2 regions of the Streptomyces sp. 1331.2 genome follow, and region 1 is predicted to be linked to the other one. Evidence: riboswitches for the same ligand, from Rfam matches in the RefSeq annotation. Region 1 holds a riboswitch; the other holds the start of a gene.
The links. A riboswitch is a leader RNA that binds a small molecule or an ion and turns the genes downstream of it on or off. The one in region 1 is predicted to bind cobalamin.
Positions count from the first base shown of each region.

Region 2: another riboswitch for cobalamin. It lies ahead of metE (5-methyltetrahydropteroyltriglutamate--homocysteine S-methyltransferase); the one in region 1 lies ahead of CRP52_RS11340 (FecCD family ABC transporter permease).

Region 1 is NZ_OBMJ01000001.1:2,708,962-2,714,972, reverse strand. Features, by position in the region: gene CRP52_RS11365 (anti-sigma regulatory factor) at 163-573, opposite strand; gene CRP52_RS11360 (GNAT family N-acetyltransferase) at 783-1,256, opposite strand; gene CRP52_RS11355 (nuclear transport factor 2 family protein) at 1,267-1,650, opposite strand; gene CRP52_RS11350 (ABC transporter substrate-binding protein) at 1,761-2,753, opposite strand; gene CRP52_RS11345 (ABC transporter ATP-binding protein) at 2,771-3,586, opposite strand; gene CRP52_RS11340 (FecCD family ABC transporter permease) at 3,583-4,638, opposite strand; cobalamin riboswitch at 4,735-4,890, opposite strand; gene sodN (superoxide dismutase, Ni) at 4,981-5,376, opposite strand; gene sodX (nickel-type superoxide dismutase maturation protease) at 5,644-6,006, shown strand; gene CRP52_RS11325 (CGNR zinc finger domain-containing protein) at 6,010-6,011, opposite strand, start outside.
Region 2 is NZ_OBMJ01000001.1:635,008-641,018, reverse strand. Features, by position in the region: gene CRP52_RS02810 (MFS transporter) at 1-1,200, shown strand, start outside; cobalamin riboswitch at 1,451-1,688, shown strand; gene metE (5-methyltetrahydropteroyltriglutamate--homocysteine S-methyltransferase) at 1,850-4,165, shown strand; gene CRP52_RS02800 (extracellular catalytic domain type 1 short-chain-length polyhydroxyalkanoate depolymerase) at 4,337-5,164, opposite strand; gene CRP52_RS02795 (hypothetical protein) at 5,878-6,011, opposite strand, start outside.

The DNA of each region.
Region 1 (6,011 bases):
TTCCGGGAGCACCGGGGCCGGTGGCCCCGGAATCGTCTCGTTGGTCGTACCGCGCGGGGCGGTACCGGGAGCCGTCCGCCGGGCCCCGGACGGGGAGCGGCGGACGGCCCTTGCGCGGGTGCTGCTCGGTGCTGCGCGGTCCGTGCGGTGGGGTGCGGCGCCCTAGTGGGCGGCGGACCCACCGCGCTTCTTGTGCAGGCTGATCGACACGGTCTTGTCGTCGCCGACCGAGGAGTCGACCTCCCCCGCCAGCGCGGAGAGCACCGTCCAGGCGAAGGTGTCCCGTTCGGGAGCCTTGCCGTCGGTGGTCGGGGCGGCGACGGTGACCTTCAAGGAGTCGCCCACCAGCCGGAATTCGCAGGACAGTACGGAGCCCGGAACCGCCTGCTGGAGCAGGATGGCGCAGGCCTCGTCGACCGCGATCCGCAGGTCCTCGATCTCGTCGAGGGTGAAGTCCAACCGGGCCGCCAACCCGGCCGTCGCTGTTCGCAGGACGGAGAGGTAGGCCCCCGCTGCAGGGAGCCGGACCTCCACGAAATCCTGAACACCGAGATCGCCGTCGATCTGGGACACCCTTGCCTCCTGGGTGGCGCGCTGTGCTTGCTTGGTACCCCGCTGGTTACCGCTCTTGCTGCCCCCGGTTCGGGGTTACTCATGGTAAGGCATTGCGACGCAGGGTGGCAGACCCTTTTGCGGACTCCGTCGGTCCGTTCCGGCCCGCCGGTCGGATTGCCACCGGCGGTCGGGTCGCCCACGTGGTCGCGTCGCCACCGGCGGTCGGTTCAGCTGCCGGCGGCGGTGAGCGCGTCGCCGGTGAGACGGTAGACGGTCCACTCGTCCATCGGCACCGCACCGAGGGACTTGTAGAAGTCGATCGAGGGCTGGTTCCAGTCCAGGACCGACCACTCCACCCGGGAGTAGCCGCGCTCGACGGCGATCCGGGCGAGCTCCAGCAGCAGGGCCTTGCCGTGGCCGCCGCCGCGCGCCTCCGGGCGGACGTACAGGTCCTCCAGGTAGACCCCGTGGGAGCCGCGCCAGGTCGAGAAGTTGAGGAACCAGACCGCGAAGCCGACCGGCTCGCCGGTGGCGTCGTCCTCGGCGATCAGGCCGAACACCGCCGGGGCGGCGCCGAACAGCGCCTCGTGCAGCTGCTCCTCCGTGGCCACCGCCTCGTGCGGGGCCCGCTCGTACTCCGCGAGCTCGCGGATCATGGCGTGGATGACGGGGACGTCGGTGGCGACGGCGGTGCGGATCATGCCTGCGAGCCTACTGCTCGGGCCCGGGCTCGTCCCAGGCCTGGACGGAAGTCTGGTCGACGATCCGCCCGTCCCGCAGGTCGGCCATCGAGGCCGTCAGCACCCGGACGCCGTCCGGGTAGCGACAGGACTCCAGGAAGGCCACGTGCTCGCCCTGGACGACCACCTGTTCCAGCTTGTGGGTCATCTCGCGGCCGTAGACGTCGTCGAGCATGGCGCCGATCTCCTCCAGCCCGTGCATCACCAGGGGGTGGCTGGGCTGGGTCTTGCGGTCGACCACGCGCAGTTCCGCGTCCTCCGCGTAGAGCGCCAGCAGGACCTCGGCGTCGCAGCGCTCGATGCCCTCGCGCAGCGCGCGGGTGTCGAAGGCGACGGGGGCCGCCATGGTGGTCATGATTCGCTCCTCCGGTCGGGTTCCGTCGGCTCGTACCTTGAGCGTACGCCCGGCGCCGCCGACCGGAGGAGGGGCCTGTCCGGGGCCTGTCCGAGCCCGATCCGGGCCGGTCAGCGGGCCGGGACGGTGCGCAGGTAGTCGGCCAGGGCGCCGATCGCGGCGGGGTTGCGCGGGCTCTCCACCAGGTCGACGTAGTCCAGGACGAAGATCCGGTCGTTCCTGATCGCGGAGACGTTCGCCAGCGGCGGGAAGGACCTGAGGAACTTCCGCTTCTCCTCGGCGCCCGGGGTCGCGTAGTCGTTGATCACGATCACCTCGGGGTCGCTCTGCACCACGCTCTCCCAGCCGGCCGTCACCCAGGTGTCGGCCAGCTCGCCCATGATGTTGGTCCCGCCGGCCTTGGCGATGATCTGGTTCGCAGCGGCGAACTTCCCGGCGGTGTACGGCTTGTCCTGCCCGCTGTCGTACAGGAAGACGGACGGGCGGTGCTCGGGCTGCGGGACGGCGGCGATCCGGGCCCTGGAGTCGGCGATCAGCCGGTCGGCGCGGTCCCGGACGTCGAAGATCTCGCCGAGGTTGGCGAGGTCGGTGTAGAGCGCCTCCAGCGGGTCCATCACACCGCGCTCGGTGCCCTTGCCGCTGCGGCAGGACTCGCTCAGCACGTACGAGTCGATGCCGAGCGCCCGGAACGCCTGCGGGGTGACGCCGCTGCCCTCGTCGAAGCCGTAGTGCCAGCCGGCGAAGACCAGGTCGGCCTTGGCGTCCAGCGCGATCTCCTTGGTGAGCCGCTGCTTGGAGAGCCAGGCCGTCTGCTGGTAGCCGTCCTTCCAGGGCACCCGGTCGATCTTGCCCTTGTCGTCGGGCATGACGTACCCGGCCATCCGGTCGGCGAGGCCGAGGGAGAGCATCAGCTCGGTGATGTTGACGTCGTTGGTGACCACCCGGGCGGGCTTCTGCGGGAAGGTCAGCTGCTCGCCGCAGTTCCGCACGGTCACCGGGTAGTGGGCGGAGCCGGCGGCGGCCTCCTTCGGGGCGATCTCGGCGCCGCAGGCGGTCAGTCCGAGGGTGAGCAGGGCGGCGGTGGCAACGGCCTTGGTGCGCACGTGGGTTCCTTCCGGGGTCAGGTGAGGCGGTCGAACAGCAGCTGGAGGGCGCCGGTCCCCGGGTGCCGGACCGGGGTGGCGCGGACGCCGAACACCTCGGCCAGCAGGGCGGGTTGCAGCACCTCCGCGGGCGGGCCCGAGGCGACGATCCGGCCGGCCCGCAGCACGTACAGCAGGTCGCAGTGGCCGGCCGCCAGGTTGAGGTCGTGCAGCGCGGTGAGCACCGTCGGGCCGGCCTCGCGGGCCAGCGCCAGCACCTCCAACTGGTGGGCGATGTCGAGGTGGTTGGTGGGTTCGTCGAGCACCAGCAGGCGCGGCTCCTGGACGAGGGCACGGGCGAACAGCACCCGCTGCTTCTCGCCCCCGGACAGGCTCAGGAAGCCCCGGTCGGCGAGGTGGCCGGCCCGGACCTTGCGCAGGGCCTCGGCGCAGCGCTCCCGGTCCCGGTCGGTGGGGGCGCCGAACCCGCGCCGGTGCGGCAGCCGGCCCATGGCGACCACCTCGGCCACCGTGAAGTCGAACTCGGCGGAGTGCTCCTGGGTCAGTGCGGCCACCCGCCGGGCCGTCTCGCGGGCGGTGAGGGCGTGCAGGTCGTCGCCGTCCAGCCGGACGGTGCCGCCGGCCGGCCGCAGCACCCGGTAGACGCAGCGCAGCAGGGTCGACTTGCCGCTGCCGTTCGGCCCGATCAGCCCGACCACCCGGCCGGCGGCGGCCCGCAGGCTCACCTCGTGGACCAGCCGGGCGCCGGCCAGCTGCACCGAGACGGCGTCGACGGCGAGCCCCTGGGCCGGCGCCGGGCGGGTCAGGTCGTCCGCGGGGATCGGCCCGGTCATCGTCCGGCTCCGAAGGCCTGGCCGCGGCGGCGCATCATCAGCAGGAAGACGGGCACGCCGAGCACGGCGGTGAACACCCCGACGGGCAATTCGGCGGGTGCCAGCAGGGTGCGGGAGGCGATGTCAACCCAGACCAGCAGCAGCGCCCCGGCGAGCGGCGCGACCAGCAGCACCCGGCGGTGCCCGGCGCCGACCAGCATCCGGGCCAGGTGCGGCACCAGCAGCCCGACGAAGCCGATCGCCCCGCTGACCGCGACCACCGTGCCGGTGACGGCGGCGGTCACCACGAACAGCTCGCGGCGCAGCCGGTCCGGGTCCACGCCGAGCGAGGCGGAGGTCTCGTCGCCCATCGCGAGGGCGTCCAACCGCCCGGCGGCACACGCCAGATGGGCGAGGCCGGCCAGTACGGTGAGGGCGGCGATCGGCACCGAGCCCCAGGTGGCGCCGCCGAGGCTGCCGAGCAGCCACATCATGGCGTCCCGGGCGGCCTCGCCGCGGTCGGCGGCGAAGACCATCAGGGTGGTGGCGGCGGAGAAGCCGTAGGACAGGGCGGTGCCGGTGAGCACCAGGCGCAGCGGGGTGAGCCCGAACGCGGTGCGGGCGGCGAGGTAGACCAGGGCCATGGCGGCCAGCGCCGAGCCGAAGGCGGAGACGGAGACCGCCCACACGCCGAGCGAGGCGAAGGCGCCGAACAGCAGGACGGCGTTGGCGCCGACGGCCCCGCCGGAGGAGATGCCGAGCACGAACGGGTCGGCGAGCGCGTTGCGCACCAGCGCCTGGACGGCGACGCCGCAGGCGGCCAGCCCGGCGCCGACCACGGCGGCCAGCACGGTGCGCGGCAGCCGGATCTCCCAGACGATGGCGTACGCGGCCGCCTCCTCGGCCTCCAGCCGACCGCCCGTCAGCCCGGCGCCGAGCAGCCGCAGGACGCGGGGGAGCCCGATCCCGGAGGAGCCGAAGGCGACCCCGCAGACCAGCGAGAGCAGCAGGGCGGCGGCGAGGCCGACGGCCAGCGGGAGCGTGGGTGTTCGGCGAACAAGCGGGTCGTTCACTGCGGGTCGCGCCTTGCCTCGGGCCGGGGTGCGCCGGGGCGGGCGCCGGCCGCGGGCGTGCCGGGGCGCCGTTCCCCTCGCAGTCCGCGGCGAGTCGTCGGGATTCCGGCGGCCGAGGGCGATCGGGCTGACGGGACCGTACGGCTGGTACGGGCCCCGCTCACCGTTGCGGGTCAGCGCCGGATTCCCACCGGACTTCCCCCTCGGACGCCCTGGCAGCATAACAGGCACTCAGGCCTGGCAACCCTTACCGTGGTCGGGGCGGACGCGACCGGACGTGAACGCACGACCGCCCCCGTCCGGCGGTGCGGACGGGGGCGGTCGGGTGGCGACGCGTCAGGCTCAGGCCTGCTTGGTCTCCCAGAAGATCTTGTCGACCTCGGCGATCAGGTCCAGCAGGGCCTGGCCGGTGGCCGGGTCGGTGGACGCCTTGGCGGCCGAGGCGGCCTTCAGGGTGTCGTTGATCAGCTGGTGCAGCTGCGGGTACTTCTCGAAGTGCGGGGCCTTGAAGTAGTCGCTCCACAGCACCGAGATGTGGTGCTTGACGGCCTCGGCGCGCTGCTCCTTGATGATGATGGCGCGGGCGCGGAAGTGCGGGTCCTCGTTGGCCTGGTACTTCTCCTGGGTGGCCTTGACCGACTCGGCCTCCAGCTTGGCCTGCGCGGGGTCGTAGACGCCGCAGGGCAGGTCGCAGTGGGCGTGAGCGGTGGCACGCGGTGCAAACAGACGAGAGAACATGGGAGTCCTTCCTTAGATCGTCTTCCCGCGCCCGAGATTACCCTTCCACCCCCACGGTTTCGCGATCGGGCGGTGGGCCTAGGGCGAAAGACGGACCGTGAACCGGCCGAATCCGGACATCGAACAGGTGACGGCCCGTACGGCAGACTGGGTGCGGACCGGTGCGGAGGAGGAGTCGTGGCGCGGAGCACGGAACCCGGGGGCGCGGAACAAGCGGGCCGGGGCGGCACGCTGCCGTTCGGGCTGGTCGACGTGGCGGGCCGGTCGATGGTCCCGACCCTGCGCGAGGGCGACCAGCTGCTGGTCCGCTACGGCGCGCCGATCCGGCGGGGCGCGGTGGTGCTCTTCCGTCACCCCTTCCAGCAGGACCTGCTGGTGGTGAAGCGGGCCGCCGAACGCCGGGCCGGCGGCTGGTGGATGCTCTCCGACAACCGCCCGGTGGACAGCGACAGCCGCAGCTTCGGCGCGGTCCCGGACGAGCTGGTGCTCGGCCGGGTGCTGCTGCGGCTGCGTCCGCGCCCGGCCTGGCTGGCGCCGGGCCGCCGGCTGGAGCGGCTGCTGCTCACCCCCCGGCTGGCCCGGATGCCGGGCCTGGCCCGCCGCCTCGGCGCCTGGGTCGAGGAGGTCTAGCCGCT
Region 2 (6,011 bases), 2.1 Mb from region 1:
CCCGGAGCGCGCACCGTGTTCGTCGTCGGGCTGCTCGCCCGCCTCCCGTTCACCGCGGCCTCGATGGCCCTCGCCCTGCACGTCGTCATCGACCTGGACCGCGGCTACGGTGCGGCCGGGCTCGCGGACCTGATGCTGACGGTCGGCGGGGCCGCGGGCGCGCCGCTGCTGGGCCGCTCCCTGGACCGCTTCGGCGTGCGCCCGGTGGTGCTGGTCACCGGCGCGGTCGACGCCGTGTTCTGGATCGGCGCGCCCTACCTCGACTACCCGTGGCTGCTCGCGGCCTCCGTGGTGGCCGGGTTCATGGGCCTGCCGGTGTTCACGGCCATCCGCCGGGCGATCGCCACCAACATCCCCTCCGAGCACCAGCGGCAGGCGTTCGCCCTCGACGCGATCCTGGTCGAGGTCGTCTTCATGGTCGGACCGGCCGTCGCGGTCGGTGCCATCACCGCCGTGAACGACGCGACCGCGACGATGACCGGGATCGGCGTGCTCTACCTGGGAGCCGGTCTGCTGCTCACCCGGCTCGCCCCCGCCGCGGGGTCCGGCGCGGCCGCGGCCGGCCCGAAGGACCCGGCGGAGAAGGAGCCGCGCGGGCGCAGCGTCTGGCTCCGCCCGGGCTTCCTGCTGGTCCTGGGCGTCAGCATGGCGGCGAACCTCGTCCTGGCCGGCAGCGAGATCTCGATCACCGCCGTGCTGCGCGGGGTCGGCGACACCGAGTGGGCCGGCGTCTGCGTCGCGATCTGGTGCGCGGCCTCCATGTTCGGCGGCTTCTGGCACGGCGCCACCAGCCGGCCCTGGCGGCTGCCGCGGCTGATGCTGCTGATGGGGCTCACCATCGCCCCGGTCGGGTTCGTCGGCCACGCGGGCTGGATCTGGCTCGCCCTGGCCATGCTCCCCTCGGGCTTCGTCTGCGCGCCGACCCTCGCCTCGGCCTCCGAGGAGGTCACCCGGGCGGTCCCGCAGTCGGTGGTCGGCCAGGCCGCGGGCCTGCAGGGCTCGGCGATGACCATCGGCGCGGCGATCGGCGCCCCGCTGGCCGGGGCCGTCATCGACCACTCCGCACCGGCCTGGGGCTTCGCGGTCACCGGCCTGGTCGGGGCGTCCCTGGCGGCCCTGACCCTCGCCTACCAGTACGTCGCCAAGCCGAAGCCGGCCGAGAAGTCCACCGACCAGGCCGACGCCCCGGCGACGGTCTGATCCTTCCCTCCCCCCCCGCGACGGGGCCGCACCTGCCCCCGCAGGTGCGGCCCCGTCGCGCGTCACGTTCCCTGAGGCGGTCCGGTTCTCCGGTTCTCCGGTCCGCCGGTATTCCGGCGTGACGCGCAGGCGGGCCCGGAGCCCGCCCGCCGCCAGCTGGGCGCGGAGCCCTCCGACCGGTCCTGACGTCGACACCGTCTCGTTATTCGGACAACTTGAGTGATCCGCCGTTCGGCTCCCACCCCTGCCCCTAAGCTGGCCCTGCAGCTGGTTCGCCCTGTCCGCCAGGCAGGGCGTCGCAAGAGGGAACCCGGTGACGCCTTTCAACGGCCAGTCCGGGACTGCCCCGCAGCGGTGAGTGGGAACGACCGCCGTCATACGCACTGGGCCCGGGTCGGGTCTGGGAAGCGACGGCCAGTAGGTGTCCGCCCTCGACGAGGGTGGGCGTGCCCGCGAGTCCGAAGACCTGCCACTGCCCGTGCGCGACCGTTCGCGCGCGGCCATCCGGTGACCTCGTGGGCGGGTCGGCGACCATACCCGGCAGGCCGGGCCCGCACGTTCGTGGCGGCCGCTGCCCGGTTCGTCATCCCTTCGCGCCCTCGTCCCGTCCCCGGGTACCTGAGGAGACAGACTCGCGAAGGAGAGTCCCTTGACCACGAAGTCCGCAGCCGCGGCAACTCTTGCCACCGCGTACGGCTACCCCCGCCAGGGCCGTAACCGGGAGCTCAAGAAGGCGATCGAGGGTTACTGGAAGGGCACGGTCACCGCCGGGGCATTGCTCGCCACCGCGGCCGACCTGCGCCGGACGAACTGGCAGCAGCTCGCCGACTCCGGCATCGAAGAGGTCCCGACCGGTGACTTCTCGCTCTACGACCACGTGCTGGACACCACCGTGGCCGTCGGCGCGATCCCGGCCCGCCACCGGGAGGCGGTCGAGGCCGACGCGCTCGCCGGGTACTTCGCGATGGCGCGCGGCACCCAGGACGTCGCGCCACTGGAGATGACCAAGTGGTTCGACACCAACTACCACTACCTGGTACCCGAGTTGGGACCGGACACGGTCTTCGCCGCGAACCCGGCCAAGGCCGTCGCCGAGCTCAAGGAAGCCCTCGCGCTCGGCCACGACGCCCGGCCGGTGTTGGTCGGCCCGGTCACCTACCTGCTGCTGGCCAAGCCCGCCCCTGGCGTCGCCGCCGACTTCCAGCCGATCACCCTGCTGGACCGGCTGCTGCCCGTCTACGCGCAGCTGCTGGCCGACCTGAAGGCGGCCGGGGCGGAGTGGGTCCAGCTGGACGAGCCCGCCCTCGTCCAGGACCGCACCCCTGCCGAACTGAACGCCGCCGCCCGCGCCTACCGCGACCTGGGCGCCCTCACCGAGCGCCCGAAGCTGCTGGTCGCGAGCTACTTCGACCGGCTCGGGGAGGCTCTGCCGGTCCTCGCCAAGGCGCCGGTCGAGGGGCTGGCCCTGGACTTCACCGGCCCGGCCGCCGGCAACGTCGACGACCTCGCGGCCGTCGGCGGCCTGCCCGGCAAGCGGCTGGTCGCCGGCGTGATCGACGGGCGCAACGTCTGGATCAACGACCTGGAGAAGTCGCTCGCCACCCTGGCGACCCTGCTCGGCCTCGCCGACCGGGTCGACGTGGCCCCGTCCTGCTCCCTCCTGCACGTGCCCATCGACTCCGCCGTCGAACGCGACGTCGACCCGCAGATCCTGCGCTGGCTCGCCTTCGCCAAGCAGAAGGCCGCCGAGACGGCGCTGCTCGCCCGCGGCCTGCGCGAGGGCACCGGCGCGATCACCGCCCAACTCGCCGCCAACCGCGCCGACCTGGCCTCCCGCGCCAACTCCCCGATCACCCGTGACCCGGCCGTCCGCGCCCGGGTCGCCGCCGTCACCGCGGCCGACGCCCGCCGCCCCCAGCCCTACCCCGTGCGGGCCGAGGCCCAGCGCGCCCGGCTCGGCCTGCCACTGCTGCCCACCACCACCATCGGCTCCTTCCCGCAGACCACCGAACTGCGCGTCGCCCGCGCCGACCTGACGGCGGGCCGGATCGATCCGGCTGCGTACCGGGAGCGGATGGAAGCCGAGGTCCGCGAGGTCATCGCCTACCAGGAGAAGGCCGGCCTGGACGTGCTCGTGCACGGCGAGCCCGAACGCAACGACATGGTCCAGTACTTCGCCGAACAGCTCACCGGATACCTCGCCACCCGGCACGGCTGGGTGCAGTCCTACGGCACCCGCTACGTGCGACCGCCGGTCCTCGCCGGCGACATCTCCCGCCCCCACCCGATGACCGTCGACTGGTTCCGCTACGCCCAGGACCTCACCGACCGCCCGGTCAAGGGCATGCTCACCGGACCGGTCACCATGCTCGCCTGGTCCTTCGTCCGCGACGACCAGCCGCTCGCCGAGACCGCCCGCCAGGTCGCCCTCGCCCTGCGCGACGAGGTCACCGACCTGGAGGCCGCGGGCGCGGCCGTCGTCCAGGTCGACGAACCCGCCCTGCGCGAGACGCTGCCGCTGCGGGCCGCCGGCCGCCCGGCCTACCTCGACTGGGCCACCGGAGCCTTCCGCCTCGCCACCTCCGCCGTCCGAGCCGACACCCAGATCCACACCCACATGTGCTACGCCGAGTTCGGCGCGATCATGACCGCGATCGACGACCTCGACGCGGACGTCATCTCCCTGGAGGCGACCCGCTCCCACATGGAGGTCGCCGGTGAACTCGCCGCAGCCGGCTATCCGCGCGAGGTCGGCCCCGGGGTCTGGGACATCCACTCCCCGCGGGTGCCGAGCACCGAGGAGGTGGTCTCGCTGCTGCGGGCCGGGCTCGCAGCCATCCCGGCCGAGCGGCTCTGGGTCAACCCCGACTGCGGACTGAAGACCCGCGGCTGGCCGGAGACCCGCGCCTCACTGGACGGCCTGGTCGCCGCCGCCCGCCGCCTGCGGGAGGAACTCGCCGGCTGACGTGCCGGATCGAGACGCCGAGGGCGGGCACGGCGGAAGGGGCCGTGCCCGCCCTGGCGGCCCGACCTTTGCCGAGGGGCGCGACGTGGACATCGGGAAACCACTGCGCCCCGCCGGTGCCGGACCCTCCGTACCCGCTCACTCGCAGGCGACTTGTCACCGGCATTGGCCCTAGGGTGCCAGGCCCATGAACTTCAGGGCCAGCAGTGCCATGCCGGGTTTGGGCAGCTCGTGGCCGTACCCCTGGAAGCTGTTGGCCTCGATCGGTGGCCTCGTGCTTGCGTTGCCGTAGCGAGTCCTTGTCCAGATCGCCTGGGGCTGGTCGGTGAAGACCGGGGTTTGGCTGACATCGTGGACGTTGGTCCACTGTTTGATCTCTTCGCCGAGGTTGTGGTGGTCGAGGGCGTCGTCCTCGGTGCCGTGCCACAGCTGGATACGCGGCCGTGGCCCGCGGTAGCCGGGGTAGGCGGCGCGGACCAGGTCACCCCACTCCTGCGGGGTCTTGGAGATCTTGCCGGTGGAGCAGTCACTGTTCCAGCCGCGGAAGGTGCCGGTGTAGAAGCAGTGGTACGGCACGCCCATGAACGCCGACCCGGCTTTGAACACGTCCGGGTAGTCGGCGAGCATGACGTTGGTCAGCATCGCGCCGGAGGAGATGCCGGTCATGTAGACCCGGTGCGGGTTGGCGCCGCGGTTCGCGATCTCCCATCGCACCATCGACATCACGCCGGCCGGGTCGCTGGAGCCGTCGTGCTTCAGTGCGGCGTCCGACGCGACGTCCCAGCACTTGATGTCACCGGTGATCGAGGGGTAGACCACGATGAATCCGTACTGGTCTGCCAGTGACGCGAATTCGGTGCCGCTGAACATGTCGGGGCCGGATCCTGTGCACCAGTGCGCGGCCACGAGCACCGCCGGATGACGGGGCAGCTTGGCCGGGACGTACTCGTACATCTCGATGTTCGTGGGGTTGTAGCCGAAGTCGGCGACCCGGGTCAACGTCGCTGCGGACGCCGGTGATGCCAACGCCGATGATGCTGACGCCGTGCTGCCCGCTAGGACGCTCAGGGCCATGACCGCCGCTGTGGCTGCCTTCCTCATCCATCCTCCCCTCCTGCCGACGCGTGTCGCACGCTCCAGGCCGGCCGCCGCGACCGCGGATCGACGTCGTTGTCTGCCCATGCTTCCTCCAGCGTGCGGATCGGGTTACTGGCGGCACTGTCGGCCGATGCCCGCTCGGTGTGGCCGGATCGGCGTCGGATCTCGCGGCGGAGGCATTGGCCCCCTGCGGTCGGCCTTTCCTCATTGCAGCGTCGAAGCGCTTGGACCAGTTGTGAGGCTAGCGAGGCACCTTCCCGTTCGACAAATATTTCGATGAATCAAATCTTCATTCGACAGGGGCTGTTGGCGGACTCAGGGCCGTATGCCAAGCAGACCAAGCGCTTGAATGCCGGAGATGGCCGACGAGGTCGATGACGGTGTCCGCGATAACGCCCGCGGCCCGGACGGCCGGGTCGCGGGCGGCGTGCAGGCCGAGGGCAAAGCTGGCCCGGTCGGGGTCGACGCCGGTATGGCCCAGTCGCCCGAGCCACTGTCTGCACGGCGTTCTCGGCGGCCGGACGCCCTACGAACGCCTCAAGCAGAAGACCGAGGCCCAGGTGTGGCCGAGCTCCGGCAAATGCACGCCTAGGGCAAGATCCGCCGGACGGGCACTAGTTCCCGGACCGCGGCGGCCATTCGTAAGGGGGCAGCCTGCGGTGCACGGGGCGTTCGTTCACCGTTTGCGATTCCTTGTACGAGGCGTATCGAATCCGTCCGAAGGAAACCTCGCCATCCCGGTGCACGT